Regions from separate parts of the Arthrobacter sp. QXT-31 genome, predicted to be linked through region 2. Evidence: predicted binding sites of a transcription regulator. Region 2 holds the regulator's gene; each other region holds the start of a gene.

Region 1 (10,556 bases), 490 kb from region 2:
GGAGCCGGATCGCAGCAGTAAGCGGTTGGGATTGGACGTTCAGGCTGTAAGCAGCGGAGTGCAGGGTGTGGCGGCCGCGTGGGAGTACGGCCGAAGCAATACTGCGCCATCTTGTCGGCTAACCCCTTCAGCGGAGGCGGGAGGGCAACGTCGCAGGTCTTATCGCGGAATCACTGCAACAAGCAGCAGCTTGGTTCCGGACATGGCTTATACGTCCGCTCCCGTAGGACCCGCTGATTCTTGCGGGCTTGAGCGGCGGTGGTGTTCTCGTGGGGAAAATCCCACTTCCTACGTTAGATTCGGGGCGCTGAAGAGGATGTAGTCCGCGGCGGCCGGCCCTGTCATCGCCAGGTTTTTCTTCTCCGGGTCGATGCCCTTCGAAGCCAAGGCCGCCCACAGTGCCTCTTCAGATTCTGAAGGACATCGGCTAAGGGTGCACCAGCTCTCGTAGAGGCCAAAGATTGCCTCTCTGCTCAAGCCTTGCTCGCTGCCTGGATCGGTTGAGGTCGCTTCCCTCAGGAAATCCTCAAAGTGCGTAGCGTTCACCCGTATGCTTTCTGCCGGCCGGGACACGCCCTGACCCGCAGGACCGGGGCGTCAGCACCGGAGCTGCTGAACAGAAGCTATGCCCCCGTTGCGTACCCTGTCCAGCCACAACCAAAGGCCTTAACAAACTCAGCATAGGCTTCCGCTCCCGGCCACCTCGACCGAATACCCCTGAACGACGCTCAGCAACGACAATTTTGAGCACACCGGGAAGGGGTTCCTTTTCTTCGCACAAGATCCTCCGGCGGACCTCACCCACGGTGAAGCCCTTAAGGCGTCATGGCCGCGGTGCAACCGCGCAGATCCTTGCGGGTTGTCAACGGAAATCCCTTGCAAGTTGTTAACAGCAGTGCTAAAAAATCTATATCAGCGGATGAAGATATCCGCCCTTTGTTGATGATCAAGGAGGTATGTGATGTTGATGATGAGCGATCCGTTCCGGCAGCTGGACCGGCTGACCCAGCAGGTGCTGGGCACTGCGGCGCACCCGGCGGCGATGCCCCTGGATGCCTGGCGGGAAGAGAACGAGTTCGTCGTCGCGGTGGACCTGCCGGGCGTGGACGTGAACTCGATCGATCTGGATGTTGAGCGGAACGTCCTGACCATCCGGGCTGAGCGGAAGAACGGCGCCCCGGAAGGTGCTGAGCTGGTGGCCGGTGAGCGGCCGCAGGGTGTCTTTAGCCGGCAGTTGGTGCTCGGTGAGGCGCTGGATGCGGACAACGTGAAGGCCGGGTACGACGCCGGGGTGCTGACCCTGCGGATCCCGGTCGCTCCCAAGGCACAGCCGCGGAAGATTGAGATCACCAGCGGCCAGGATGCCCAGCAGCAGATCAGCGCCTAGCAGCGGCGGCCAGCGCGGTCACGCCCTGCGCGGTTCCCCGGCACCCGTGACCCGGGGAACCGCACCGCCGCCCCCTCCAAGAAAGGAACAAACCGCGGGATAAAGAGAGGATGAGGTCCGCTGATGCCAGTCACACGCAACGTTGCCTGGGACGGGCGTTTGGAGTCCTTCAAAGGCAGGGACACCGCTCAGTACGTGCTCACTGCTGCCTCCATGGCCAGCGCGTGCGCTGCCTGCCGGGCGCCCCTGGACCCCGGCGAGCCGCTCTCCCTGCTGGTTAATGTCACGGAAAGCACCGCCCCGGACGGAACCAATTACGTGACCTTCACCGACTGTGTTTACCACAGCGGCTGCAGCGGACCTGGCCTGAGCGTCCAGCGGAGCCAGTGGGCTCCCAGCGAGCTCACCCCCGTGGCCGCCCGGATGGTCCTGACACAGCTCTCCAGTGACGGGCAGGAACGGCCGGTGCCGGTACTGGCCTACACCCTGGTCCCGGTCGTGGCCTTCCGCGAGGGAGACGGCGACCTGACCTCCGCCCTGGTCTCGGTCCTGCTCTTTCATGGCTTCCAGCTTGCCGTCACCCCTGACTTCGGTGGCATTGTCGGCGACGTGGCAGAAACGGCGGCCAGCTGCACCATGGCCGTGGACCCCGAAGGGCTGATGACCTTCAGCATCGGCGGCAGACTGTTCTTCCGGGACCGGCTCCCCCCCGAGAGCCCGGATGACGCCCTATGGCTGGAGGCCGTGTCCGGCAGCGACCACGTCCTGGTCATCAGCGGGGACAACCTCGTCATCACCAACACAGGTCTGGACACCCGTCACGCCGCCGTGCAAGGCACACTGGTCATCGGCGCGGTCCGCATCCACCGGTAGCACTTTGTCGGTTCGGTGGTAGGCCCAGCTGTTCATCGGGTCGCTTCAGTCCACCACAGCCGGAGTCCACACCGGCCGGCCTTAGACCTGGAGTAGCCTCAGTCCACAAGCGGGGGCGGTCCGAAGAGGAATTCATTGGCGTGGGATACGGCTTTGCGGAATGCGTCATTCCGCAAAGCGACCAGGTGCCCGACATCGTCAGCGGCGGGTTCCAGGAACCCTGTAAAGCCCGGCCGGAGCATCCAGATGTCCCCTGCCGGCGGCAGGTAGAACACCCCGAAGGAACGGTGCTGGCTGTCCTTCTCGTCCGTCCAGATGGGCACCACAGCCAGGGCGGCACCGGTGGCCGGATTGATCCACTGCGCCCGGGGCACCGGTTCCTCATGCGCCTCGGGATCCAGGAACGGTGCAGTGCCCTTGCCCCAGCGCTGTTCGAAGCGCTCGTGGAAGGCCGGGATCAAGTGTGAGTCGTAGCGGCGCCAGTCACTCATAATGGTTTGTCCTCCTCCGGAGTGTGCTTCAGGTGCTCTCAGATCCACGGGCCGCGCTCCCACCGGACCGGCGTGACACGCAGAGGTGGCTCCCGGCGGCGGACCACGCGGACCGGGATCACCTGCGGGTCGCCGCTGCCGCGTTCTTCCCTGCTCCGGTGTTCGTCCCGGGGACGCGGCTCCTGTGCGGCCGCGCCCTGCCGGGCGGGATAACGGCTTTCCCCGGCCTCGGGCGCGGCACGCCTGTTCCGGGCGGCTTGCCGGTCATAGGCGCGGCGGCGCTGCGGGTCCCGGAGCACGGAAAAAGCGTCCATGATGAGCTGCAGTTCCGCCGGCACCGCGTCCGCACCGCCCACATCAGGATGGTGGCGGCGCATCAGGGCCCGGTAGGCGCGCGATCTCCTGTGGCGATGCGCCATGGGAGACGTGCAGCACCGCGTAATGGTCCGGGACAGGTACGGTCATCATGAACACCCCTCAGCCACCCAAAGGGCTGGCGCAGGGCCGTGACAGCGGTTCCGGCGGCAGCCGCCGGTCCCCGGCTCCGGCTGTGGCCCGGGGCCGGGGACCAGGCGGCCGCCCCCGTCACGTGCGCGTCGCAGGGCTATGATGCAATCTGCTGTTGCTGGCCCTTGCTTTCGATCTCGATCTTCCGGGGCTTGGCCTGCTCGGCGACCGGGATGCGCAGTGTCAGCACGCCGGCGTCGTAGCTGGCCTTGATGTTCTCGGTATCCAGGGTGTCGCCGAGAATGAGCTGCCGGCTGAAGACACCGCGCGGCCGCTCGGAAACCACCAGCTCAACATTGGGCTGGGTGGCGTCACGGCGTTCGGCCCGGACAGTCAGGACGTTGCGTTCAACGTTCAGATCGACGGCGTCCGGGGAGATTCCGGGCAGGTCGAACGCCACCACAAATTCCCCGTCTTCCTGCCACGCGTCCATCGGCATGGCGGCCGGACGGGCTGCTGTTCCGAAGACCTGCTGTGTGAGCCGATCCAGCTCACGGAACGGGTCAGTACGGATCAACATCATTTCCCACTCCCTTCAGCATGTAGGTTTCACGGCTACCCACCGCCTGCTATCTGTGACAGTGGATATAGATTTCTTATAGCACCAGTGCCAGACTGGTGCAAGAGGAAAAACCAGCCATTTGACGGGAAAGCCAGATGACAAACCAACGCAGCAACGCCCGCGGCCTGTACGCCATTTCCGTAGTGGCAGAACTGCTGGGAACAGGCCAGCAGAACATCCGCCTCTATGAACGCCGCGGCCTGCTCACCCCGAAGCGGACCGAGGGTGGCACCCGCCAATACAGCGAAGCCGACCTGGCCGTGCTGCGCCGCATCGCTGAACTCCTCGACGAAGGCCTTAACCTCGCCGGCGTGGCCAAGGTACTCGAACTGGAAATGGACAACGCGCGCCTCCGGAGCCAGCTCAAGCGCGCCCGCGCCTCCGCCCGGCAGGACGGCCGCAAGGAATAAGCCAACCAGGCGGAGCTTCAGCGCCCCCCCTGCGGCCGGCGTCGGCCCGCACCCATGTCCTAAACGCACCCCACCGCCCAGGGGGCGTGCCGGCAGGACCGGGGCGGGACTGCCTGTGTCGGTGCCGCAGCTCATTGCCAGGTCCGCCGGACCTTTGGGGGAATCCGCGCCCGGCCAATGCCACGGCAGCTTGCAGCTATGTTGCCCGGAGCGGCGACAAAAATCTCTTGCCAGCACTTTGGTGCCGGTGCTATTAAATCTCTGTCAGCGGATATAGATCTCAGCAGAAGACCAGCGCTGTATCGAAACGGATCTTCGATCAGGGAGGGAACCATGGCGATTCAGTATATGGACGACGGTTTTGCCCCGCATGTGGACCGCGGGCTCGCCACAGCAAGGACCCGGCTTGAACCCAGCCGCCTGGGCCCGGACCAGAACGGGGAAGCCGAGAAGCATTCGCGGTCCATGGTCGAACACATCCTCGCCCTCGAACCCGAACGTGTCCCGGCCGTCACCGCTGAACTGTTCACGGAAGCGATTGCCATCGCCAACGCCGTCCGCCAGGCACAAGGACGGGGGCCCGTCACTTCCTTCCGGGCCAGGGACTTCTGGGAGATCCTCAAAGACCTTATCGACAGCGTCCTCGAACAGTAACCCTATTGAAGGACGCTGCAACCAAATGCGGCTCCAGACAGCGGCTCGCAGGGACAGGACACGTCATCTTGAGCCGAACGCAATTACCCAGAGGGGTGTTTTACGTGGTGAAGATCGCCGTAGTGGTCGGCAGTACCCGCCCAGGGCGCCGAAGCAGGCAAGTGGCGGACTGGGTCATGGCCCGCGCTACCTCCCGGGGAGGAGCCGACTTCGAAATCCTTGACCTGGCCGACTACACCCTGCCGTTGCTGGACGAACCCATGCCGCCCTCCCTGGGCAACTACCAGCATGAGCACACCAAAGCCTGGGCGCAGGCGGTCGCCCGGTTTGACGGGTTCATCTTCGTCACGGCCGAATACAACCACTCCGTGCCCGGCGTCCTGAAAAACGCCTTGGATTATCTTTATGCCGAATGGAACAACAAAGCAGCCGGTTTCGTCTCCTACGGAAGCGCCGGCGGCGTCCGCGCCGCCGAAAACCTGCGCCTGATCGCCGGTGAACTCCAGATGGCCGACGTCCGGGCCCAGGTGGCGCTCTCGTTCGCCACCGACTTCGAAGGCTTTACCGCATTCAAGCCCAGCCAGGCCGCAGAAGAAGCCCTGGAACCACTCCTTGAGCAGCTCATCTCCTGGGCAACAGCGCTGGCGGCAACCCGTAAATGACCTCGCCGTCTTTATCAGCCATTGAGCTGAAAGTGGCCTAGACGGCGTTTCGGCAGCCAGCCCACGGTGATGCACTCGACGCGTAAAATTGGGTCGAGGCCTCGGGGTCTTGCGCGTGCAGCCCACTCTGAAGCAAGGGCGTTACCTCTGGAGAGCAACCAGTGAGAAAGCATTCACGCACTCCTGAAACCGGCGACGACCGGGTCGGAACGCCGCAGCAGCAGGCGGCACTCAAGAGCGGGTGGAACGCCGGTACGGCAGCGGGACCGGCGGCTACCGGTGCTATCACGGTGGTGGAAGGGTCCTCCTTCTGCATTTCCTCCTCTTCAGGGGATGTCCTTCCAGACATGACGCAAGGCCTTTTCTACCAGGACACGCGCATATTGTCCTGTTGGTGCCTAAGGGTCAATGGTCTTCCCCTGGAGCCTCTGCTGCCCCGGGTTATGGAGCCTTACCATGCGCTGTTTGTCGGACGTGTCCGGAGCGCGCCCGGGCGTGCGGACTCCCCGCTGGTCGTTGAACGTGACCGGCTGGTCGGTGCCGGCCTGCGGGAGGATCTTACGGTGCGCAATTTTTCCGCGCGCCCTGCGGAGTGCGTTCTGGAGTTGCGCGTCGAATCTGATTTCGCCGACCTCTTCGATGTGAAAATCGGCCAGACTGTTCCTGCGGTGCCGTCCGTCCGGAGGGTCCAGGGCGATGAACTGCTCCTCGAGGCTGTCCGCCACCGGTGGCGGCGGGGCATCCTCGTGCATGGCCGGGGCGCAGAAGTGGACGAGGATCGGCTCCGTTTCCACGCGCTCATTCCGGCACGGGGGACATGGTCCACCAACGTCATTGTGACCCCGCTGGTGGAGCAGAGGCTGCCCCCGGACCGGTTTGTTGCCGCGGTCTCTGCGTCAGACCTGGAGGCGGCGCGCCGTCACCGGGCGTGGGGACAGTCCGCCCCGCGTCTGGATCTGGCGAACGAAGAGATCGCATTCGTGTTGCGGCGCAGCCACGAGGACCTCGGCTCGCTGCGGATCTTCGACCCGGTCCATCCGGGCCGTGCAGTGGTCGCCGCCGGCGCCCCCTGGTTCATGGCATTGTTCGGCCGGGACTCATTGCTGACGGCCTACATGTCCCTTCCGATAGATCCCTCTCTGGCGGTCGGCACACTGCAGACCCTCGCCGAACTGCAGGGAAGCCAGGTGAACCCGGAGACGGAAGAGGAACCCGGACGGATCCTTCACGAAGTGCGCATGGGTGTGGCCGCCGGCGCCGCTCTGGGTGAGCCGGTCCAGAAGGATGAATTCACCTGCATGTCCTGCTTCCTCGTTCACCACCGCAGCCAGTTGGCCCGGGAGGACAACGGACGACGGTACTGCAGCGAGTGCGAGGGCTAAGCCACCTGCCGGCGACCTGGGTCCGGCATCGCGTGGGCAGTCACCGGCGGCCGTTCCCGCGGGGTGCTTCCGCCATCCGGCTTCCCTGCAGCCCCAACGCCCTGCTGGGTTCTGCGCCGGTGTGTGGCGCCCGGCGCTTGGCAAGAGATAAGTCACATTCGTTAGCTGGATTTCAGTCATGCAGCCGGCTGGTTGATACCGCTCCGGAAGGCCCTGCATGATGTTCTCCTCAAGTCAGCCGGTCCATTCTCATGGATCAGTTGTTCCCCTTCTTTCAGCCGAACTGGGCGCAGCGCGCCGGCATTTTTATCGCTGGCCCCTCGTGCCCTCCCGCGAACTCAAACGCATCCGCCAGGTCCTGCTGCGTTACGCCACTGCAGGCAGCACCGATCCAGGCAAGGACCTGTCTGACTCTGCCCAGGCTCTGCTGGACCTGGTAACAGCCGGACTCCAGCGCCGAGGACAGCCGGGCGGCCGTCCCGATCCTGCGGGAAGCCGGCAAGACCCGGCACCTGCACCCCGCCCCAGGGAAAGGAGGGGCTGCTGATGGCAGGACAGTTTGAGCTCGTCGATGATGCGGGCGGAGGCTACAGGGCCAGGCTCACCGACAAAACCGGCAAGCTACTGGCCCTGTCGGAAAAGTACAACACTACGAAAGCGGCCGCCCGGGGGATCCAGGCCATCCGTGAAATTGCCGCCTCCGGCCTCATCGAGGACAGAAGCGGATCCCCCGCCGCACCGGTGGCCGCGGGCAGACAGTGCCGTAAATGATCCGGAAGGGATGCTGGCGGAATCCGCTCCGGCCGTGCGGGACCTCCTTGTCCGGACAGAGACGAAATTATCCGGGCAGCGCGCTTTAGGACGTAGGACCGCAGGAGTATCAGGGCGAAACGCTGACACTGAAGGGAGTTCTATACGTGGTGAAGATTGCTGTGGTTGCTGGCAGTAGCCGTCCTGGAAGGGGCGGCAACAACATGGAGGGGTACATTCGATGAGGCAGGACCGGGAACCCGGGAACCAGGCATTGGCCAAAGATATTCGTGACAGCACAGCAGGGGAGGCAGCCGTGGCGAATCTGGTGGAGGAGCCCGTGAAGGTGGTGCGGATCGGAACGATGATCCTTCAGCTCCTGGACGAGTCCGCAGCGCCCCCTTGATGACGCTGCCCGAGCCCGGCTCTCTGAAATCCATGAACGCTCCGTCAAAGAACTCCAAGACAGCCTTCCGCAGGAGCTGACCGAGGAACTCCGTCGGATTTGGGTGCCCTCACCCGGCGGAGCACAGGCCTCAGCCGAAGAACTCCGGGTCGGGCAGGCCCAGCTGGCAGGGTGGCTGGAAGGACTGGTCCACAACATCCAGGCCACCATCGCGCAGCAGCAGGCACTGACGCGCAATATGGTCCCGGTCACGCCAGACATGGGGTTCCCCGCAGCCACGGTCGTAATCCCGGCAGCTCTCATCACCAACGCTGCCCCGCAGGACCGGACCGGGCCTGCCAAAGACGGAACCCCGCGCACAAGTCCCGCCAGTCCAGCTGCACCGACCGGTCAGTATCTCTGAAGATGCAAAGTTTTCCGGGGGCCGACCCGCTAGTCCGTTGCGGTGAGCGGGGCCACCGAGAGTAAAGGAGGCCGGTCACGGGCCAGGAGTGCTTGCTTCCACCCAGTCCACCAGCCCATCACAGGCTGACCCAGGTAAGATTCAATACCAGTATTCGCCGAATATCTGCAGGAGACAGGGTGCGATCGCCACTGGGGCAGCTGTGGGATGTCCCGGACACTTATCCCCCACTGCACTTTCCCGCGCTCGAGGGTTCTGATGGCACTGTCGGATGAAGAACGCAGGCGCCTGGAACAACTCGAAAAGGAACTGGCGGCAGCGCATCCGGACTTGGCCCGGAAACTGCAGTCCGGCTTTACCCCCAGCAGGGCAACATCCCTTATGGTTCTGCGGCATCTTGGCCGCGTTAGCCGGCTTCGCAGCACTCATCGCCGGGATCAGCACGAAGCTCACCGTCATCGGCGTCGCCGGCTTCGCGCTAATGGTGGCAGGCGCTCACTGCTTCCTTTACGGCGTTCACCCACAGCAAGGACGCCAGCGTCAGCCATGAGCATCAGTAGCGGTGAATCAAGATCATATCCGGGCAAGCGTGGGGCTTAGAGTTGCGCGATGGGATGGCGCTGTTAGGTGTCTGGGGCCCGTCGAGTGGAATCTCATTGGGGCGGCGCCGCGTGAATGTCAGACTGAGTACCGGTGGGACCTGGTACTGGTTCACCATCAAACTGGTGGTGCAGCGATCGCCTATGAGGACGCGACCAGCACTCTCCACGCTGATGAAGAAGGGGCTCCGAATGGTGATCATCCGGTATGCGCATGTATCTATCGTTTTGGGCAGATTCAGGAAACCGCGGGGGACAGAGCGGGTCGCTCCTTCGGCGGAAGCGGCGGGAGGCCGTGCCGTCCCGCCGCGATGATGCCAAGGGAAGTCGGACTTTCCGACCGTCTAGGTTTGCGTGGCAGGTCCTGCCTCCGGGCCAGTACCTGTCATGCCGCCGGCTTGGCCCCGCGCCACAGGAATTTTACGGGATGCTCCAGTTGGGTCGTCTGGAACCGGAATCCGCACTTCCAGAACGCCATCGTTGTAGGAAGCCCGGATGTCTTTCTCGTCCACGGGAGCAGGGAGAGCTATGGTTCGGGAAAAGTTGCCGTACCTGAATTCCGTACGATACCCGCGCTTGTCCTTGTGCTCCGTTTTCTCCTCATGGCGGACATCGATCTGGAGTTCATTGCCAACCAGGGTGATGTCCACGTCTTTGTCAGGGTCAATGCCCGGGACTTCGGCTTTAACAACCATTGTTCCGTCCTCGCGGTATTCCTCCACCCGCAACCATGACCCAAGGTCCCCTTCCAGGAAACGGCGGAAAGGCTCACTAATGTCAGAACCTGCCCGTCGAATGATGCTGTTCATTGCTGCCTCCTCCTCGTGTCTGCCCGGCCGAGCGGCGCCTGATGCAGCCGCGGAACCGGGGATCGGATTTTCCGCAGGAATAAAATATGTCGGCTGCCCGCGGATGTTAAGGCCCGTTCCGGCTCCCCGCTAAAGCCAGGATCACCCCTTGGGTGGACCACCGGTTTTGGCTTTCCGGGGGATCCATGACTTGATCCCTGAGGCCGGGATGGAAGGGGCCTGGGGCAGGTCCCTGGCTTGTTCATCGGTGAGCGTACAGAGGATCTGTGTCGTTGTCATGCGTTCAATGGCGTCACGCGCCACAAGCCTGGGACCCTTGCCGGTCTTGACGACGATGCCGTGAAGGATGAAGCCTTTGTCGTCTCCCAGGACCCGGTCCAGCGTTCCAATAGTGTGTCCCGACCGGGAGATGACAGGTGTCCCATTCTCGAGCGCCGTGTACGCAACCGGCCGGCCTTCTTCCATCAAGTTCCCCACACCCCCTTCACTGGATTCATAGTTCATACCCTCGTCTGCGGCGGCCCTGCCAGGGCCGGCAAGCCGCACGATCAAACCCGGGGTCTTTCCCCGCCATTGGCCACCGATCGCCCGGGCATGCGGTGAAACGGTCCCCGGCCCGGACTGGCCGGGGACCGCGGTTGGGACGGGTCCGTGCGCTGCT
Region 2 (9,628 bases):
GAACGTCGGCCGCGGGTCCGTTGATGGAGAGTTCGTTGCCGCGGACGTGGAAACTGACGGCCGGGAACTGGTCCTCGATAAAGCGGAGGGCTTCGTCGTGGCTACCCAGCGACTGCACCATCTGATCAGAGTTATCGAAGATGACCACCTCCGTCCGGACACCGGGGAGAGTATGGGGGAATTCACCCGTGGTGCGGTCCCCCGTGTTGAGGCGGCGCTTTCCGTTTGCTGATTCAGTCATGGTGACGGCCCTCGGGCCTTCGGTTCCTCCAGTTCGGAATATAACTCGTTTGCGTCCTTACATCTTACGCCAGCGGACGCCCCTGGCCTGCTGCCCCGGAAGGTCACGGCGGACCGCAATTCCGTAACGCATTCCCGCGATTAGATATCAACTTTGTATCGGCCTCATATCGTTCCCGTTGCAGTTCCGCCGCCTGCCGCGAAAGGCGCACTCTGCTCCAGACTCTCGTGTAATGCTGGACAAGGAGCCCGCCGGGAACGGTCCGGCGTGCCCGCAAGCAACTGCTGTTTCGAAGGGATCGCCAGCATCAGTCAGCCAGGAACTCCGGCCCGGAAAGTAACGCGGATGCGCTCCGTCATGCTGTCCGCCGTGCTTCCTGCTGCCCTGCTGCTGTCCGGGTGCATCGCCGACCCCGGTCCCGCGGGGACCGCCGCAAATTCTCCGACGTCCTCGTCCCGGCGGGCCGCCGGCACCGACGGCGTTCCCACCACCAGCGCGCCGCTGGAAACAACGCAGTCGTCCAATAAGGCGCCCGTCTATTGGATCGGGCGGAGCAACAGCAACGTGTTCCTGTACCGCGAGTTCCGCGACGTGCCGGACGATGAAAACCCCATCACGCGGGCCCTTCGCGCCATGATGTCGGAGACGCCGCTGGATCCGGACTTCTTCACGCCATGGCAGAACCCCAAGAACCTCGCCACATCGATCTCGGGCACCAACGTCATTACCGTGGACGTTTCCGCGGACGCCTTCAACAGCAACCTTGACGCGGACATGGCCCAGCGGGCCATCCAGCAACTCGTCTACACGGCCACGGCCGCCGGCGCCAGTTCGGGGCTGATCGACGCCGGCCAGCAGATCGAAGTGGTGATCCTGGTGGACGGGCACACCGATTACCTGGCCTTCAAACACGTCAAGCTCGGTGCGCCCACACCCCGCAGCGCCGGAATGGTGGCGCCGGTGTGGATCATTGATCCGCAAGAGGGCACCGGGGTCGGCGACGGGCGCGTCAAGATCTCCGGGCGAAGCACCGTGCCCAACGGCAAACTGCACTGGCGCATCCTGAAGGTCCAGGACAACGGCGACAAGGAAAACTACCTCACCGGCGAAGTCTCGGCGGCAGCCGATCCGGCCGCTGCCGGAGTCTTCGGCATCACGGTTAACCTCGCGCCCGGCAATTACGAGGTGCGCGTCTCCCAGATCAACCCCGGCCGGGCCGAGGATGAACCGAACGTGGACTCCCGCGGGTTTACTGTCCGCTAGCAGCTCTCCGCCTGACCCGTGTGATTTTTTGATCCAACCTTGCGGCAAGCCCGATCTGTCCTTGATCGGCCGCGGTGAGAATGGGCGAAAACCTACAGGAGGTGCAAGGCGCAGTGACGAACATCAAACTCGTGGACGACAGGCAGGCACCGCTTCCCGGCTTCGACCTGCCCGATCTTGACAGCGGCCATCCGGCGACCGGGCAGCCGAAGGTTCCTGCGACTGCAGGGACAGGTGAACGGGACGTGTTCCCGGTCTACCCCTTCATCTGAGGGCGCCTCTTCACCTGACACCGCCTCGGCTGCCCCAGGGCGCAGGTGGAGCTGCGGGCTACCAGCGTCCGAGGACGTCGCTGGCAACCACGACGCCGGCCGGTCCGGCGGTCGATGACCGCAGCACATGCGGTCCCAGCAGCGCCGTGACCGCACCCGCGCTGCACAGCCGGGTGACCTCGCGGGGGCCGATGCCCCCTTCGGGGCCGACGACGAGGAGGATCTCGGTGGCGTCCGCTCCCGCCCCCTGGTGTTCCTCCGACCACTTGCCGTACCAATTGGCGAGGACCTGCCGCAGCGGCGTGACCGCGTCCTCGTGCAGAATGACGGCAAGACCCGCGCCTGCCACCTCTTTGGCCAGGGCCGGGGTGTCGACGGCGGGACGCACCTCGGGGATCCAGGCGCGGCGCGCCTGCTTGGCGGCGGCCGTTACGGCGGACTGCCATTTGCCATGGGCCTTGGCTGCCCGGTCACCCTTCCACCTGACGATGGAGCGTTCCGACTGCCAGGGGATCACCGCGTCGATGCCGAGTTCGGTGGCGGTTTCGATCGCCAACTCATCGCGGTCGCCCTTGGCGAGTGCCTGCACGAGGACCAGCCGGACGTCCGGCCGCTGCTCCATGCTGACGGACGTGCATTCGACAGTCAGTTCGGCGGGGGCGGCTTCGGTGACCGTCCCGGTGATGCGCCTGCCGGCACCGTCGGCAATGTCCACCTGCTCCCCCACCGCCAGCCGTTTGACCGTAACGGCGTGCCGGGCCTCGGCGCCGTCGAGGATGAACAGGGAACCGGGAGCGGTGCTGTCCAGCGTGCCGGCCGGGGTGAAGAATACGGGGTTGCTCACCGCTACAGGTTACCGAGGCGGTCCCGCAGCTTGGCGAAGACGCCGCCGCTCGCCGCGAGCTTGCCCTCGGAGAACTGTTCACCGCGGAGCTTGGCCAGCTGCCGGAGCAGGTCTTCCTGCGCGGGGTCGAGCTTGGACGGCGTTTCCACCTGCAGGTGGACCTTGAGGTCGCCGCGGCCGTAGCCGCGCAGGTGGGTGACGCCAAGGCCTCGGAGCGTGATGATCTCGCCGGACTGGGTGCCCGCCTTGACATCGATCTCCTGCTTCCCGTCGAAGGTCTCCAGGCTCAGTTCCGTGCCGAGGGCGGCAGCAGTCATGGGGATGTTCAGGGTTGCGTGCAGGTCGTCGCCCTCGCGGACGTAGGTGGAGTCATTGTTGACGCGGATTTCCACGTAGAGGTCACCGGACGGTCCGCCCGCGGGGCCGGCCTCGCCCTGTCCCGAGAGCTGGATCCGTGTTCCGGTGGCCACGCCGGCGGGGACCTTGATGGTCAGGGAGCGTCGGCTGCGGATGCGGCCCTGGCCGCTGCACTCGTTGCAGGGGTCCTTGATGACTGTGCCGAAGCCCTCGCAGGAACCGCAGGGTGCGGCGGTCATGACCTGGCCCAGGATGGAGCGGACTGCCCGCTGGACCTGGCCGCTGCCGCCGCAGATGTCGCAGCGTTCCGGATGCGTGCCCGGCTGGCAGCAGGACCCTTCACACGTGGGGCAGGTGACGGCCGTGTCCACTTCCAGCTTCTTGTTGACGCCGAAGACGGCGTCGCGCAGCTCGATCCGGACACTGATGAGCGCGTCCTGGCCGCGGCGGACGCGGGACGCAGGTCCGGTAGTGCCGCCGGCGCCGAAGAAGGTGTCGAAGATGTCCTGAAACGCGAAGCCCTGCCCGGCGTAGCCGCCGCCGCCGAAGCCGTTGTCGGTGCCATTCTCGTTGCCGGTGGTGTCGTAGACCCTGCGCTTCTGCGGATCGGACAGCACCTCATAGGCGTGGGTTACGGCCTTGAACCGTTCCGCGGCCTCTTCGCCCGGGTTGACGTCCGGGTGAAGGGAGCGGGCCAGCTTGCGGTAGGCCTTTTTGATCTCTTCGCCGGTGGCTTCCGGGGAGACTCCAAGAACGTCGTAGTGGCTGCTCAAAGTTCGTATCTCTTCCTGGTTGTACTGCCTGTGGTCAGAGGATGTCCGGGGCGTCCGGTCACGGTCCCAGAATCCTCGAAAGGTAGCGGGCCACCGCGCGCACGGCGGCCATGGTGGTGGGATAGTCCATCCGGGTGGGGCCGAGGATGCCCACCTTGGCGGTAGCGTCAGGGCCGTAGCCGGTGGCCACGACCGACGCCTCGGCCAGCCCGTCGTAGGGGTTTTCGCGGCCGATGCTGACGGCCACTCCCCGCGGGTCCTGCGCCATGTCGCTCAGGAGCCGCAGCATCACCACCTGCTCCTCGAGGGCCTCCAGGACTGGTCCGATGCTGAGCGGGAAATCCACGTTGGACCGCGCGAGGTTGGCGGTCCCTGCCATGACCATGCGGTCTTCGCGGCTGTTGTGGGCGAGGCCTTCCAGTCCCTTCGCGAGGGCCATGGCCGCGGGGCGTTCCGCCGGCGCGCAGCCGGCCACGACGGCGGCCAGGTGCTGGGGCAGGATGGCCACCGGTGTTCCGGCCACGCCAGTCAGGAAGCGGGTTCGGAGGGCGGCGATTGTGTCGTCTGACAGGTCCTGCCCGGCGTCGACAACGCGCTGGTCCACCTTGCCGGAATCGGCAATCAGTACGATCAGCACCTTGCGCGGCGCCAGGAGCACGAATTCAATGTGCCGGACCACGGCACGGCTGAGGTGCGGGTACTGCACGACGGCGACCTGGTTGGTCAGCTGGGACAGAAGCCTCGCCGTCCGGTCCAGGACGTCGTCGAGGTCCTCGGATCCCTCGAGCAGCGTCTGGATGGCTCGCTTCTCCGCCGGAGAGAGAGGTTTGACCGCCGAGATCTGGTCCACGAACAGGCGGTAACCCTTGTCCGTGGGAATCCTGCCTGCGCTGGTGTGCGGGGCCGTGATGAGGCCCTCGTCCTCCAGTGCCGCCATGTCATTGCGGATGGTGGCGCTGGAAACGCCCAGATGATGCCGTTCCACCAGCGCCTTGGAGCCGACGGGTTCGCGGGAATGGACATAGTCCTCCACGATGGCGCGCAGCACCTCAAGCTTCCGTGGTTCGCTCACAGTCCACCTCCTTTTGGCCTTATCCGCGCCGGGCCTGATCCCGCCCGTAAACGCCATGGTTAGCACTCGACATGCCTAAGTGCTAACAAGTCTAATATGAGTCGCCCCGTTGTTAGCATTGGTACCGCTCCGGGCGAAAATCCGGGCGCCTGCCCCCGGCGGCATGCACGCTGCCGGAGCGGCTCTTTTCCATGCAGACTCCTATTGCAAAGCGGTGAATGAATGCAGTACCAGAACTGGGGCCCGCAGGAGATTGCAGCTCCCGCCAAGAACAGCCTGCCCGAGGTACCGGTGGAGCGCGGGATGGTGCTCGAGGACGCCCAGTCCGGCTGGGTGGGCGCCGTGACCCGGGTGGAGAAGTCCGGCGGCATGCACGTGGTGGCGCTCGAAGACCGCCGCGGCAAGTCCCGGTCCTTCAAGCTTGGCTTCGGATTCCTCCTCGAGGGACAGCCGATCCGACTGATGCCGCCGGCTCCCAAGGCGAAAGCCGCCGGGTCCGCCACGGCCACACGGACGGCGTCGGGCTCGGTGCGCGTGGAGGGGCAGCGCGCCCAGGTGGCCAAGGCCAGCCGCATCTGGGTTGAAGGCAAGCATGATGCCGAGCTCGTGGAAAAAGTCTGGGGCGACGACCTCCGGGTGGAGGGCATCGTCGTCGAGCCCCTGCACGGCATCGATGACCTGGCGGCAGCGGTTGCCGATTTCCGGCCCGGTCCCGGCCGCCGGCTGGGGGTTCTGGTGGACCACCTGGTCCCCGACTCCAAGGAGTCCCGAATTGCCGACGCCGTGATGGCGTCCCCCGGCGCCGACGGGAATGTGCTGATCGTGGGCCACCCGTATGTGGATGTGTGGCAGGCGATCCGGCCGTCGGTGCTGGGAATTCCGCAGTGGCCCGTAGTGCCCCGCGGCACAGACTGGAAAACGGGGATCCTCACCGCCTTCGGCTGGCCGCACGAGACCAAGGAGGACATTGGCCTCGGCTGGCAGAAGCTCCTCGGCGCGGTGCGGACATACGCCGACCTCGAGCCCGCCCTGCTGGGCCGGGTGGAAGAGGTCATCGACTTCCTGACGGTGCCCTAGTTCCACGGCCATTCCCCGTGTTTCAGCGTTGAGCCCACGGTTGCCCCTACGGCCCGGTATCCTTGGTACGGCGTCACCGCACTGCGGCCCGGCGCCACACGCACCGCACAAAAAGCACGATCGCACCAACGCAAGCTAAAGGAAGACACCGTGGCAGAAGACGCTCGCGACCGCAGGGACACCCAGTCCGGCCAGGACCTGCCCCAGTACCATGGCGTTCCGGCCAACGCGCTTCCGCTGACGGCCAGCGAGGACCGGCAGTGGGCCACCCTGGCGCACTTCGGCGGCATCCTCGGGTGTGTTCCGGCCCTGCTGATCTACCTCATCTTCCGCGACCGCGGTCCCTTCACTGCGCAGGAGTCCAAGGAAGCGCTCAACTTCACCCTGCCGCCGACAATCGCGGCGTTCGTGGCGAACCTGCTGGTGCTGCTTCCCGTCGTCGGAAACCTGTTCGCGGTCCTCGCCACGCTCATTTGGATTGCGCTGACGTGTTTCGCGGTGTCCGCCGGCGTCCACGTCAACAAGGGCCAGCCGCACCGGTACCAGTACAACCTCCGCTGGATTAAGTAACGAGCTCACCAAAACAACGCGAGGTCAGATACTGCCCAATATCCTCGAAGGATCGGGGCGGTATCTGACCTCGCGTTGGTTTTGCAAGTTCAGTCGGGCAGGATCCTGCGGACCACGGCATCGGCCAACAGGCGGCCCTTCAGCGTCAGGACCAGGCGGCCCCTGAAAACCTGCTGCGGTACCACCAGGCCGTCGGCGATCAGCCCGGCCACGGCCTTCCTTCCGGACGGCGAGAGGGCAGCGGTATCGAGCCCTGAGGACAGCCGGGCCTCCAGCATCACCTTTTCGATTCTGCGCGTTTCCGCGTCGAGCGTCTCGCGGCCGGCCGCCGGGGAGACGCCTGAACCCAGCCGGCCGGCATAGGCGGTGGGGTGCTTGACATTCCACCAGCGCACCCCGCCAACGTGTGAGTGCGCACCAGGGCCGATCCCCCACCAGTCATCCCCGCGCCAGTAGGCAAGGTTGTGGCGGCACGCCTGCTCCGGCGTCGCGGACCAGTTGCTGACCTCGTACCAGTGCAGGCCGGCGCCGGTGATCATCCGGTCGGCGAGCTCATACTTGTCGGCGTGGTCGTCGTCGTCGATCCCCGGAACTTCACCACGGCGGATCTGGGCGGCGAGCTTGGTGCCGTCCTCGATGATCAGCGCGTAGGCGCTGATGTGGTCCGGCTGGTAGGACAGCGCCGTCTCAAGCGAGAGGCGCCAGTCCTCCATCGACTCCCCCGGCGTGCCGTAGATCAGGTCCAGGCTGACCGAGAGGCCGGCGTCGCGCGCCCACTGCACCACGAGCGGGACGCGGCTGGGGGTGTGGGTCCGGTCAAGGACCTTCAGGACGTGGGGCACAGCGGACTGCATGCCGAAAGACACGCGAGTGAATCCCGCATCGGCAAGCAGCTGCAGGGATTCGGGCGTGACCGAGTCCGGGTTGGCCTCCGTGGTCACTTCGGCACCGGGTTCGATGCCCCAGCGGTCGATGGCCGCGCGGAGGATTCGCGCCAGGTCCCCGGCAGGGAGCAGCGTAGGCGTGCCGCCGCCGAAGAACACGGTGCTCAGCTTCCGGGCCGGCAGGCCCGACTGCTCAAGGACCCGCGCGGCAAAGTCCACTTCCGAGATGGCGGTGGAGGCGTAGGCATCCTGGGACGCCCCGCCTCCGAGCTCGGTGGCGGTGTAGGTGTTGAAGTCGCAGTACCCGCAGCGCACCGCGCAAAACGGGATGTGCACATAAAGCCCGAAGGCCCGGCTGGCTGCACCCTCCAGCGCCTGCGGCGGCAGCAGGCCGTCCGACGGCGCGGGGTCGCCCAGGGGAAGAACGCTAGGCATGGGTGCGGCCTCCGGAGCTTCCGGCCACGGTCATCACTACTTCTTGGCCTTGTCCTTGGAGGAGTCGTCGGTAGTCAGGGCTGCGATGAAGGCTTCCTGCGGCACTTCCACGCGCCCCACCATCTTCATGCGCTTCTTGCCTTCCTTCTGCTTCTCCAGCAGTTTGCGCTTACGGGAGATGTCACCGCCGTAGCACTTGGCCAGCACGTCCTTGCGGATGGCGCGGATGGACTCGCGGGCGATGATCCGGGACCCGATGGCGGCCTGGATGGGCACCTCGAACTGCTGCCGCGGGATGAGCTCGCGCAGCTTGCCGGTCATCATCACACCGTAGGCGTAGGCCTTGTCCTTGTGCGTGATGGCGCTGAAGGCGTCCACCTGTTCGCCCTGAAGCAGGATGTCCACCTTGACCAGGTCGGCGACCTGTTCGCCGTCGGCCTTCCAGTCCAGCGAGGCGTAGCCGCGCGTCTTGGACTTGAGCAGGTCGAAGAAGTCGAAGACGATCTCGGCCAGCGGGATCCAGTAGCGGAGCTCCACGCGGTCCTCGGACAGGTAGTCCATGCCGCGCATCTGGCCGCGGCGGCCCTGGCAGAGCTCCATGATGGCGCCCACGAATTCATTGGGCGCCAGGATGGTGGCTGCCACCATGGGTTCCTGGACCTCTTTGATCTTGCCGGCCGGGAACTCGCTGGGGTTGGTCACGGTGACGTGGCTCTTGTCCTCCAGCGTGACTTCGTAAACAACGTTTGGCGCAGTGGAGATCAGGTCCAGGTTGAACTCGCGCTCCAGCCGCTCACGGACGATTTCAAGGTGCAGCAGGCCCAGGAAGCCCACGCGGAAGCCGAAGCCGAGGGCGGCGGAGGTTTCCGGCTCGTAGACCAGGGCCGCGTCGTTGAGCTTGAGCTTGTCCAGGGCGTCGCGGAGCACCGGGTAGTCGGTGCCGTCGAGGGGGTAGAGGCCGGAGAACACCATGGGCTTCGGGTCCTCGTAGCCGCCCAGCGATTCGGCGGCGGGCTTGGCCAGGTTGGTGACGGTGTCGCCAACCTTGGACTGCCGGACGTCCTTTACGCCGGTGATGAGATAGCCCACCTCGCCGACGCCGAGGCCCTTGGAGGGCGTGGGTTCCGGGGCGCTGACGCCGATCTCCAGGAGCTCGTGGCTGGCCTTGGTGGACATCATCTGGATGCGCTCACGCGGGTGGAGCATGCCGTCCACCACACGGACGTACGTGACCACGCCACGGTAGGTGTCGTAGACGGAGTCGAAGATCATGGCCCGGGCGGGGGCTTCCGGGTCGCCAACGGGTGCGGGCAGGTCGCGCACGATCTTGTCCAGCAGCGCCTCAACGCCCACGCCGGTCTTGCCCGATACCAGCAGAACGTCCTCGGGGTCGCCGCCGATGAGGCCTGCGAGTTCGGCTGCGTACTTCTCCGGCTGGGCTGCGGGCAGGTCGATCTTGTTGAGGACCGGGATGATGGTGAGGTCGTTTTCCATCGCCAGGTACAGGTTGGCGAGCGTCTGGGCCTCGATGCCCTGCGCTGCGTCCACCAGCAGGATGGCGCCCTCGCAGGCGGCAAGCGAACGGGACACCTCATAGGTGAAGTCCACGTGGCCCGGGGTGTCGATCATGTTGAGGGCGTAGCTGACGCCGTCGAGTTCCCAGGGCATGCGCACAGCCTGGGACTTGATGGTGATGCCGCGTTCGCGCTCGATGTCCATGCGGTCCAGGTACTGGGCCTTCATGTCGCGCTGCTGCACGACGCCGGTGAACTGCAGCATGCGGTCGGCCAGGGTGGACTTACCGTGGTCAATGTGCGCGATGATGCAGAAGTTCCGAATA
Region 3 (10,556 bases), 810 kb from region 2:
GCCTTCAGCCGGGCAGCGCGCGGCTCATGGTTTTCTTTTCCTGCCGGCTCCTCGCGCGGCATGCTTTTCAGCGGGTCCGTCGTTCTCGCTTCTGGCACAGATAACCCCTCAAACGGCAGCACAAAGTACCCATGTTACCGATTCGTGATATTCGAGACGAATCAAACGCGCCTGGTGTGATTGGCGTCTCAGCCTGGCCGGGTCCGGCTTTTTAGGCGTTGTAGAGTCGGCCTCACAGGAGTTTCGGCGTGACGATGGGAGTGTCCGGTGATCGTGCAGATGCGGATTTGCGTCCCGGCAGAACTGACGGGCCTCGTAGCCGAACAGTGCGAACAGCAGCCCGGCACCGCGGAGGTGGCGGTGCATGCGGGGGCCTCGGTCCATCCCAGGGGAGACGTCGTGGTGGCGTACATCGCACGGGAATCGGTGGAGGAACTGCTGGAAAAGCTCCATGTCCTGAAGATCGAAAGTCTCGGGTCCATTGCCGTGTCCGCCCCGGAGTTCGTCCTCTCAGACCGGGCTGACAGGGCCGAGGAGACCGCCCCGGGGGAAGGTGCCGACACGGTCATCTGGGAGGAGGTATCGCGGCAGACCGGCGAGGAGTCGCGGCTCAGCTGGACCTTCCTGGCGTTCCTCGTGCTGGCCACCCTGCTGGCCGCCATCGGCATCGTTACCGATTCGACCATCGCCATCGTCGGCGCCATGGCCGTGGGGCCCGAGTTCGGGCCGCTTGCTGCCCTGGCTGTCGCCGTGGTGCGCGGCAACTGGAGGCTCGGCGGGCGCGCGTCGCTGGCCCTCGGCCTGGGCTTCCCGACGGCGATGCTCACCACCGCGCTGATCACCTGGCTTGCACTGCCCGCCAACCTGTTCCCCCGGGACGTGCTGGACCGCGCCTCCGCTGCGGAGTTCATCTACCACCCCGGACCGTTTTCCCTGGTCGTGGCCGTCCTCGCCGGCGGCGCCGGGATGCTGTCGGTCATCAGCGGGCGCTCGGCCGCCCTGATCGGGGTCTTTATTTCGGTGACCACCGTCCCCGCGGCCGGTTTCGTCGCCGTGGCACTGGTCCTGGGCGAATTCAACAAGGCGGCCGGTTCTGCCCTGCAGCTGCTCGTGAACCTCGGCGGCATCGTGGCAGCCGCCGTCGCGGTCCTGTACTTCCACCGGCTGGTCACCAGGCGGCTTTCCGACGGCGCGGCGCTACGGCTTCGGCGGCAGGCCCTCCGCGCCCGGCGCTAGGATCAGCGCGCTGCGCTGGACGCGCTGCGATAAACCGGGCTAACGGGCTCAGGCAATCAGGTCCCTGCAACACCAAGGGACCCGGCCCAGCGTCAGCTGGACCGGGCCCCCTTTCGGAAACCGCGGGTGCGGGCAGCAGCCTAGTGGCTGTGGCCTGCGTGCTCGTCTTCCTCGGCCGGCTTGTCGGCCACAAGGGTCTCGGTGGTGGGCACCAGCGCAGCGATGGAGGCTGCGTTGCGCAGGGCTGCGCGGGTGACCTTGACGGGGTCGATGACGCCCGCTGCGATCAGGTCCTCGTACTCACCGGACTTGGCGTTGAAGCCGTGGTTGTTGTCCTGCTCGGCAACCCGTGCGGTCACAACGTAGCCGTCGTGGCCGGCGTTCTGGGCGATCCAGCGCAGCGGCTGGACCAGCGCACGGCGGACGATGCCGACGGCGGCAGCCGCGTCACCTTCGAGCGCCGTGACGGCCGGGTCCTCGTCGAGTGCCTTCAGCGCGTGGATCAGGGCGGAACCGCCACCGGCCACGATGCCTTCTTCAAGGGCGGCGCGGGTAGAGGACACTGCATCTTCGATGCGGTGCTTCTTTTCCTTCAGCTCAACCTCGGTGGCTGCGCCGACCTTGATCACGCCGATGCCGCCGGCCAGCTTGGCCAGGCGTTCCTGCAGCTTTTCCCGGTCCCAGTCGGAATCGGTGCGGGCCAGCTCGGCGCGCAGCTGCGCAACGCGTGCGGACACGTCTTCAGCCGAACCTGCGCCGTCAACAATCGTGGTGTTGTCCTTCGTCACCGTGATGCGGCGGGCGGTACCCAGCACCTCGAGGCCAACGGTGTCCAGGCTCAGGCCGAGTTCCGGGGAGACAACCTGCGCACCGGTGAGGGTGGCGATGTCCTGCAGCATGGCCTTGCGGCGGTCGCCGAAGCCCGGGGCCTTGACCGCCACGACGTTCAGGGTGCCGCGGATGCGGTTGACGATCAGCGTGGACAGGGCCTCGCCGTCGACGTCCTCGGCAATGATGAACAGGGGCTTGGACGCCTGCAGGGCCTTTTCCAGCAGCGGCAGGAATTCCTGCAGCGAGGAGATCTTGCCCTGGTTGATCAGGATAAGGGCGTCCTCGAGGACGGCTTCCTGGCGGTCCGCGTCGGTGATGAAGTACGGGGACAGGTAGCCCTTGTCGAACTGCATGCCTTCGGTGAGGGCCAGCTCGGTCTGCGTGGTGGAGGATTCCTCGATGGTGATCACACCATCCTTGCCAACCTTGCCGAATGCCTCGGCGAGCAGCTCGCCAACCTCTTCGCTCTGGGCGGAGATGGCGGCAACGTTGGCCACCTGCGTGCCTTCGACGGGACGGGCGTTCTCCAGCAGGCGCGCAGCGATGGCCTCCACGGAGACCTCGATGCCGCGCTTGATCTGGCCCGGAGCGGCGCCGGCGGCTACGTTGCGCAGGCCTTCCTTGACCAGTGCCTGGGCGAGCACGGTGGCGGTGGTGGTGCCGTCACCGGCGACGTCGTTCGTCTTGGTGGCGACTTCCTTGGCCAGCTGGGCGCCAAGGTTCTCGTACGGGTCGTCCAGCTCGACTTCCCGGGCGATGGTCACGCCGTCGTTGGTGATGGTGGGGGCGCCCCACTTCTTGTCCAGCACGACGTTGCGGCCGCGGGGACCAAGCGTCACCTTAACCGTGTTGGCGAGCTTGTCGATGCCGGCTTCAAGCGACCGGCGGGCAGCGTCGTTAAACGCAAGCTGCTTTGCCATGGTTTGTCCTTTCAAGACAGAACCCCGTGCAGCCGCCCGGTCAGAAAAAATCAGACGCGGGCAGCGGCACGGGGACCCAAAGAGTTACTTAACGACGATCGCCAGAACGTCGCGGGCGGAGAGCACGAGGTACTCGGTGCCGCCGGTCTTGACTTCGGTTCCGCCGTACTTGGAGTAGATGACGACGTCGCCAACGGCTACGTCCACCGGCACGCGGTTGCCGTCTTCGAAGCGGCCGGGGCCCACTGCTACAACTTCGCCTTCCTGCGGCTTCTCCTGTGCGGAGTCCGGGATAACCAGGCCGGAAGCGGTGGTCTGCTCGGCTTCGAGCGGGCGGACAACAATGCGATCCTCAAGAGGCTTAATAGAGACCGACACTCGGACCTCTCCTTTTCGTCAAAATTCATGGACAGTAAAAACTGTTGCGCCGTGGCGGCAGACCGTCGTCGCGGTGCCGGCAGCAGCCAGGCTGGCAGCTCTTCGTGTATTAGCACCCGCCTAGGGAGAGTGCTAATGATGACTCTATGTAAGGGGTTAGCACTCGGTCAAGGCGAGTGCCAGAAATTCACCTGACGTAACCCACGCTGCCCCGGCCCGTAACCGTTCCGGCTGCGGAAGTCAGCGGCCGGCGAGGTCGTCGAACCCCAGGTCCTCGCCGCCGTCGGCGTCTCCTGTCTTCCGCTGCTCGCGGACCAGGACGGCGGCGGACGCCGCGGCGGTCAGGACCGACACAATCAGCACCACGATGCCGCCTATACGCGCGCCCAGATACAGATCGCGGATCTGCCGGGCTTCCTCGGTGGCGTCGCTGATGTCCTTGCCGCCCACTGAATAGACGGTGGCGTTGAAGGAGTCCAGCAGGAAAATGATCACCAGCAGGACAAGGCAGACGACGGCGACCACAGCGCCGGCGATCAGCGCCGGGCGCGCATACCGGACCAGGCGGCCATGCTGCTCCGGCACCGGATCAGGGTTGTTGCTTTCGGGCTGACCTGAACCGGACTGACCTGGGGCGGGCGTTTCGCTGGATTCCATTCAGACCACCCTATCGGGAACAGCCGGGGCGGCCGCTCCACTAGGCTTGATCCCATGTCTGAAGCACCGCAGGACCAGATCGCCCCGCTCCTCACAGAAGAAGGATGGGAGCTGCTGGCCTCGCTCGGGCCCTACCGGGAAGACGATTCCTTCACCCTCACAGCAAACCTCCGCAAGGCCGGCCACTCCCCCGAACTCGTGTCCGCCGTCCTGACCCAGTCACGGCTCCGGACCAAGGCCGAGGCCAAGTTCGGCGAATTCGCCCGGCAGATGCTCTTCACCCAGGCCGGCCTGGAGCAGGCCACCCGGCTCAACGTCGCGGCCCGGCATGCGCAGCGCTTTGCCCAGGCCGGCGTCCGGCACGTCGCCGACCTCGGCTGCGGCCTCGGCTCCGATGCCATGGCCCTGGCGTCGCTGGACATCGCCGTGACCGCCGTGGAGGTCGACGAGACCACCGCCGCCTGCGCCACCATCAACCTGATCCCCTTTCCGCACGCCAGGGTGGTCCATTCGGACGCGACGTCGGTGGAGCTGGAGGACGGGGCCGGCGTCTGGCTGGACCCGGCCCGCCGCACCACCACCACGTCCGGCACCAAGCGGATCTGGGATCCCGAGGCCTTCTCTCCGCCGCTGTCCTTCGTGGAGTCGCTCGCCGCTGCAGGGCGCGCCGTCGGCGTCAAGATGGGCCCCGGCATGCCACATGAATCGGTGCCTGCCGGCTGCGAGGCGCAGTGGGTCTCCGTGGGCGGGGACGTCACGGAAGTCACGCTGTGGTTCAACGCCGTGGCCCGTCCCGGCGTCCGCCGCGCCGCCCTGGTCATCGGGCCGGACGGCGCCGCGGAAATGACCAGCGGCGAGGGGTTCGGCGCCGGACCCGTAGCCCCCGTCGGCCCGGTGGAGGGCTACCTGTACGAGCCGGACGGCGCGGTCATCCGGGCCGGTCTCGTGGCCGACCTCGCCCTGGAACTGGGCGGGCATCTCGTGGACGAACACATTGCCTACATCTGCGGCCCGGAGCTGGTGGACACGCCGTTCGCGCGGGCTTACCGGGTCCTGGAGGTCATGCCGTTCAACGTCAAGGCCCTCAAGGGCTGGGTCCGGGACAACGGCGTCGGCGTGCTGGACATCAAGAAGCGCGGCACCTCCGTCACCCCGGAGGAGCTGCGCAAGCAGCTGCTGCCGGCGGGCAAGGGCGCCGGCAAAGGCGGTAAAGCCGAAGGCAAAACCGCCAAGAAGACAGCCACCCTGGTCCTCACCCGGATCGGGGAGGAAAGAGTGGCTGTCTCCGTGGAGCCCGTGTAAGTACGGGGACCACTACCTCCTGCGCCTGCTAACTACTGCGCGCGCACGAACGCCTCGGCGTCCCGGACCTGCTGCTCCGTGGGCCGGATGCCCGTGTACAGCACAAACTGCTCCAGCGCCTGGATGGTGGCCACCTCCGCACCGGTGATGACCTGCTTTCCGGCCGCCCGCCCCGCCTTGATGAGGGGCGTTTCCGGGGGCAGCGCCACGACGTCGAAGACAACCTTGGCGGCCTCGATGGTTTCGGCGGGAAAGGACAGCGCGTCCGCTTCGGGTCCCCCGGCCATTCCCACGGGCGTGACGTTGATGATCATGTCCGCCGTCGCCTCCGCGCCGGTGCCGAGTTCGGCGCGCCAGGCGAAGCCGTAGAGATCGGCGAGCGCCCGGCCGGCGGCTTCGTTGCGGGCGATGATGGTGACGTCCTTGAAGCCCGCGTCACGCAGCGCCGCGGCCGTGGCCTTGGCCATGCCGCCGGCGCCTTTGAGCAGCACCGACGACCCGACGGGCACGGCGTTGCTCTGCAGCAGCTGCTCGATCGCCGTGTAGTCGGTGTTGTAGGCGGTCAGCCGCCCGCCATCGTTGACGATGGTGTTGACGGAATCGATCGCCTTCGCGGACGGGTCCATGGCATCCACCAGGGCGATGACGTCCTCCTTGTAGGGCATGGAGACGGCGCAGCCCCGGATCCCCAGGCCGCGGACGCCCGCGATCGCCTGGGCCAGGTCAGTGGGCGCGAAGGCCTTGTAGATCCAGTTCAGGCCCAGCTGGTCGTACAGGTGGTTGTGGAAGCGGGTCCCGTTGTTGCTCGGCCGGGCCGAGAGGGAGATGCACAGGGTCATGTCTTTGTTCAGAATCGGCACCCCTCCATTAAAGCCCGTGCATTAAACGGCGGGCACGCCCGTGTTACCTGCAACCGGCGCCATTACCTGCAGCCGGTGCCCGCCCGGTAGGATCCGACGGCGGCCGGCAGCTTTCCAGGGGCGCCGGCCTTGCCCGCCAGGACGGCCAGCAGTGCTTTGTACGCCCCCGGCGAGCGGCCGAAGAGTGCGATCTTGGTGGGCGCAGCGGACTGCGCCAGCGGCCACGGCGCGTCCAGGGCCACCGCGAGGTCGCTTTTCACCGGCCCGCCCCCGTACCCGATCAGCGTGACCAGCGGCCCCCTCCCCAGCGCGATTCCCGCGTCCTTCGCCGCCGCGGCGAAGCGGGCCCGGTCCACTGGCGTGCCGCCTGCCACCCGGACGCTGCCGGACACGGACGCGCCCTTGCACCGGCCTGCCACCACCGTGATGGCCCGGGCCGAAATCTTCGCGGACAGGGCTTCGCCGCTCCCCGGGGCTGCCGGGGGCCTGGGCTTCGCTGTCCGTCCGCGCCAGACCATCATGGTGACCACCCGGCGGGCGGCCTCCTCGAGGCGCTGCAGCGGGAGCTTTCCCCCGGCGACGGCCCGGACGACGGCGGCATGTGCGGCGGCCGCGTCCGCCGGCATCAGCAGCAGGTCCGCCCCCGCCGCCAGCGCGGCAGGGGCTGCGGACCCGTGCGGATACCGGCCGGTTACCGCGCCCATGTTCAGCCCGTCCGTGACAGCAACGCCTTTGAAGCCCAGCCCGCGAAGTGCCGAGTACGTCGCCTTCGACAGGGATGCGGGCACTCCCGGCTCCAGCGCCCGGACGGCGATGTGCCCGGTCATGATCATGGGAGCCCCTGCCTTGACCGCGGACTGGAACGGCTTCCAGTCCCGCGCCTTCAGCTCCGGGAGGGTGGCGTTCTGGACCGGGAGGGCCTTATGGGAATCGGTGGTCACCGAGCCGTGCCCCGGAAAGTGCTTGACGGCGGGCAGCACGCCGCCGGCCAGCATGCCCTTGGTGAAGCCGGCACTCAGCGATGCCGCGGCGCGGGGGTCGGCGGACATGGACCGCGCTCCGATGGTGGGATCGGCGGGGCCGATCGTGATGTCGGCGGTTGGCGCGAAGTCCACGGTGAAACCCAACGGCGCCAGTTCCGCCGCCAGCCCGGTGCCGGCCTCAGCGGCCAGGGGCACGCTGCCCGCCGCGCCGTAGCTCATGGGAGCGGGCCAGCGCGTGAGCGGAGCGCCGATGCGGCTCACCGCTCCGCCTTCCTGGTCGACGCCGATGAGGCCGGGCCAGGTGCGGCCGCCGGCGCGGGCCGCCTTGTCCAGCCGGCCCGTCACGCCGGCCAGTGCCCGGACGTCCACCAGGCCGGTGGCGGTTCCTGGTACGTTGTCGGCCATGATCATGGAGCCGGCCAGGTGGAGGCGTTCCACCTGGGCGGCCTGGGCCTCGTGGTCCAGGCCGGTGTAGAAGGGGAGGATCACCTGCCCGGCCTTCTGTTCCAGGGTCATTTTTGCCACTGCCGCTGCGGCGGCATCGGCGTCCCGCTGCTGCGGGCCCCAGCCCAAAGCCGCAGTTTCCCTGGGTGCAGGCGCAGCCGTCGGTGGGGCCGGGCTGCGCGTGCCTGTCTCCGGTGGGGCTGTCTGGGGCGCCCTGGGTGAGCCGGAAGCGGAAGCCGCGGGCGCCGTCGTCGTGCTTTGTTCCGGCTGGGGTGCCGGCGGCGCCGTGCAGGAGGCGACGGCGAACAGCGCCGCGAGCGCTGACGCAGTCCGGACGCCTGCAACGCCGGGAAGTTTTCTGGGGGTTTGGGGGCGGCCGGTTTTGTGAACACTCTCACTCGCCCTGTGTAGCCAAGCCATCACTCCGATGCTACCCCTGCACTAGACTTGAGTGACCGTTCCCCTGCCAGCTGTTCGCCAGGAACGGACGGCGGACCATCGGCAATTGCCACCAAAACAGTGAGGGACACATGAAGATTGATTTCGCTTCATCCAGGCAATCAACTCTTGGTGTGGAATGGGAACTCGCGCTGGTGGATGCGCAGACCGGCGAACTTTCGTCCGTGGCCAACGAGGTCCTGCGCGGGGTCGCAGCACGGCATCCCGAACTGAACGAGGATGACGAGCACCCCCACATCAAGCAGGAGCTGCTCCTGAACACCGTGGAGCTCGTGACCGGCATCTGCGAGACCGCTGCGGAGGCGAAGGAAGACCTCGCCCGCTCCCTGGCCGCCCTCCGTGAAGTCACGGACCCCATGGGCGTGGAAGTGTTCTGCGCCGGGAGCCATCCGTTCAGCCCGCCGCAGCTGCAGCCGGTCACGGACAAGGAGCGCTACGCCAAGCTGATCGACCGCACGCAGTGGTGGGGCCGCCAGATGGTGATCTACGGGGTGCATGTCCACGTTGGCCTGGACCGGCGCAGCAAGGTCCTCCCTGTGCTGGACGGCCTGGTCAATTACTTCCCTCATTTCCAGGCCCTCTCCGCGTCAAGCCCGTTCTGGGGCGGCGAAGACACCGGCTACGCATCGCAGCGGGCGCTCATGTTCCAGCAGCTGCCCACGGCGGGACTGCCCTTCCAGTTCCCCAGCTGGGAAGAATACGAGTCCTACGTCCAGGACATGTTCACCACCGGCGTGATCGACACCATCTCCGAGATCCGCTGGGACATCCGCCCCGTGCCCGCCCTGGGCACCATCGAGATGCGCATCTGCGACGGCCTGGCCACGCTCGAGGAAGTAGGCGCCGTCGCAGCCCTCACCCAGTGCCTGGTGCATGAGTTCTCCGGCATCCTCGACGCCGGCGGCAGCATTCCCACCATGCCGCCGTGGCACGTCCAGGAGAACAAGTGGCGGGCTGCCCGCTACGGCATGGATGCGATCATCATCCTCGACGCCGAGGGCAACGAGCAGCTCGTCACCGACCACCTGCTGGAGACGCTGAACCGTCTCGAGCCGATCGCCGCCAAACTGCGCTGCTCGGATGAGCTGGCCGACGTCGAAAAGATCATCAGCCGCGGCGCCGGATACCAGCGCCAGCGGCGCGTGGCCGCCGAAAGCGGCGGCAACCTCCAGGCCGTGGTCCTCGACCTCGTCAAGCAGATGCGGAACGGCCCGACGGCGTAAGGGCCCGCCTCCGCGGATGAGGGGCGCCGCCTGGTCTTAAGCGCTCGCGCCGGCGCGGGCTGTGTTCGTGGCTGGCGCTGACACCGTGGTCACGGGCATCGACGAGTCCGGCGCGAAGCCGATGCCGCTGGGGTCGATACCCGCCATGACCAGCTGGGCGCCGAGCGCTGCCACCATGGCGCCGTTGTCCGTGCACAGGTCCAGCGGCGGGACGTGCAGCGTGATGCCGGCGGCCGAGCAGCGCTGTTCGGTCAGCTGCCGCAGCCTCGAATTGGCGGCCACTCCCCCGCCCAGCAGCAGCTCGGTGATGCCACGCTCGCGGCAGGCCAGGACGGCCTTCGAGGTGATGACATCCACCACGGCTTCCTGGAACGCGGCAGCGATGTCCGCCACCGGCACGGGTTCGCCGGCGGCTTCGAACTGCTCCACGCACCGCGCCACCGCGGTCTTCAGGCCGCTGAAGGACCAGTCGTACCGGTGCCGGCCCGGTTCCTCGGCGGTGCCCATGTACTTGGGCTGCGTCAGTCCCCGCGGGAACCGGATGGCTTTGGCGTTTCCTTTCCGCGCCAGCCGGTCGATGGCGGGGCCACCGGGATAGCCCAGGCCCAGGATCCGGGCCACCTTGTCGTAGGCCTCGCCGGCGGCGTCATCGATAGTTGAACCGAGCAGTTCGACGTCGTCCGTGATGCTGCGGATGCGCAGGATCTCGGTGTGGCCGCCGGAAACCAGCAGGGCGCCCAGGTTTTCAGGCAGGACCGGGTTTGCCGGGTTCCTGCCCGCGTTTGCCGTCCTGTTGCCCGGGTTCAGCAGGCCGACCCCCACGTGGGCCACCAGGTGGTTGATGGCATACAGCGGCTTGCCCGTGGCAACGGCGAGCGCCTTCGCTGCGCACACGCCGACCATCAGCGCGCCGGCCAGTCCCGGACCGGACGTCACCGCGATGGCGTCGATCTCGTCCAGCGTCACGTCCGCCTCGGCCAGCGCTGCCTGGAGTGCAGGAACGAACGCATCCAGGTGGGCACGGGAGGCGATCTCCGGAATCACGCCGCCGAACCGTACATGCTCCTCCATGGACGAGGACACCGTGTTGGTCAGCAGGTCGGTGCCGCGCACGATGCCGACGCCTGTTTCGTCGCACGAGGACTCGATGCCGAGTACCAGCGGCTGTGAGCGGTTCATTTCTGGTCTGCCTCCGTCGGAGCGGTTGCGCCGGCGCTGCCGGCTTCGTCAGTCTGCACGGGCTGGGGATCGTGCAGGGTGTCC

The links. Region 2 encodes HrcA, which represses chaperone genes, less so after heat shock. Its sites were predicted from a motif close to TTNGCACTCGNNNNNNNCGAGTGCNAA; they were not measured.
Region 1: BWQ92_RS22950 (Hsp20/alpha crystallin family protein) is a predicted target of HrcA. The motif match lies at 3,846-3,872, and genes of this name have one in related genera.
Region 3: groES (co-chaperone GroES) is a predicted target of HrcA. The motif match lies at 3,522-3,548, and genes of this name have one in related genera.

What each region holds. Positions count from the first base shown of each region.
Region 1 covers NZ_CP019304.1:5,020,015-5,030,570, forward strand. Annotated here, with positions in the region: gene BWQ92_RS22925 (hypothetical protein) at 289-477, opposite strand; gene BWQ92_RS22930 (Hsp20/alpha crystallin family protein) at 962-1,387, shown strand; gene BWQ92_RS22935 (hypothetical protein) at 1,511-2,260, shown strand; gene BWQ92_RS22940 (hypothetical protein) at 2,359-2,751, opposite strand; gene BWQ92_RS22945 (J domain-containing protein) at 2,790-3,170, opposite strand; gene BWQ92_RS22950 (Hsp20/alpha crystallin family protein) at 3,356-3,778, opposite strand; gene BWQ92_RS22955 (MerR family transcriptional regulator) at 3,916-4,230, shown strand; gene BWQ92_RS22960 (hypothetical protein) at 4,564-4,884, shown strand; gene BWQ92_RS22965 (NADPH-dependent FMN reductase) at 4,992-5,546, shown strand; partial or broken gene BWQ92_RS24605 (glycogen debranching N-terminal domain-containing protein) at 5,840-6,364, shown strand; partial or broken gene BWQ92_RS24610 (DUF4193 family protein) at 6,818-6,928, shown strand; gene BWQ92_RS22980 (YegP family protein) at 7,475-7,699, shown strand; partial or broken gene BWQ92_RS24615 (proteasome activator) at 7,920-8,487, shown strand; partial or broken gene BWQ92_RS24780 (hypothetical protein) at 8,695-8,808, shown strand; gene BWQ92_RS24785 (DUF3040 domain-containing protein) at 8,759-9,037, shown strand; gene BWQ92_RS23000 (Hsp20/alpha crystallin family protein) at 9,431-9,895, opposite strand; gene BWQ92_RS23005 (hypothetical protein) at 10,037-10,399, opposite strand.
Region 2 covers NZ_CP019304.1:4,527,118-4,536,745, reverse strand. Annotated here, with positions in the region: gene BWQ92_RS20725 (PhoH family protein) at 1-241, opposite strand, end outside; gene BWQ92_RS20720 (GerMN domain-containing protein) at 587-1,504, shown strand; gene BWQ92_RS23675 (hypothetical protein) at 1,618-1,776, shown strand; gene BWQ92_RS20715 (16S rRNA (uracil(1498)-N(3))-methyltransferase) at 1,835-2,620, opposite strand; gene dnaJ (molecular chaperone DnaJ) at 2,623-3,750, opposite strand; gene hrcA (heat-inducible transcriptional repressor HrcA) at 3,809-4,822, opposite strand; gene BWQ92_RS20700 (DUF3097 domain-containing protein) at 5,045-5,899, shown strand; gene BWQ92_RS20695 (DUF4870 domain-containing protein) at 6,050-6,469, shown strand; gene hemW (radical SAM family heme chaperone HemW) at 6,559-7,788, opposite strand; gene lepA (translation elongation factor 4) at 7,825-9,628, opposite strand, start outside.
Region 3 covers NZ_CP019304.1:3,718,622-3,729,177, reverse strand. Annotated here, with positions in the region: gene BWQ92_RS16955 (acyltransferase family protein) at 1-62, opposite strand, end outside; gene BWQ92_RS16950 (DUF389 domain-containing protein) at 280-1,236, shown strand; gene groL (chaperonin GroEL) at 1,377-2,987, opposite strand; gene groES (co-chaperone GroES) at 3,072-3,365, opposite strand; gene BWQ92_RS16935 (hypothetical protein) at 3,606-4,022, opposite strand; gene BWQ92_RS16930 (class I SAM-dependent methyltransferase) at 4,077-5,324, shown strand; gene BWQ92_RS16925 (shikimate 5-dehydrogenase) at 5,357-6,184, opposite strand; gene BWQ92_RS16920 (glycoside hydrolase family 3 N-terminal domain-containing protein) at 6,247-7,740, opposite strand; gene BWQ92_RS16915 (glutamate--cysteine ligase) at 8,142-9,293, shown strand; gene tsaD (tRNA (adenosine(37)-N6)-threonylcarbamoyltransferase complex transferase subunit TsaD) at 9,330-10,472, opposite strand.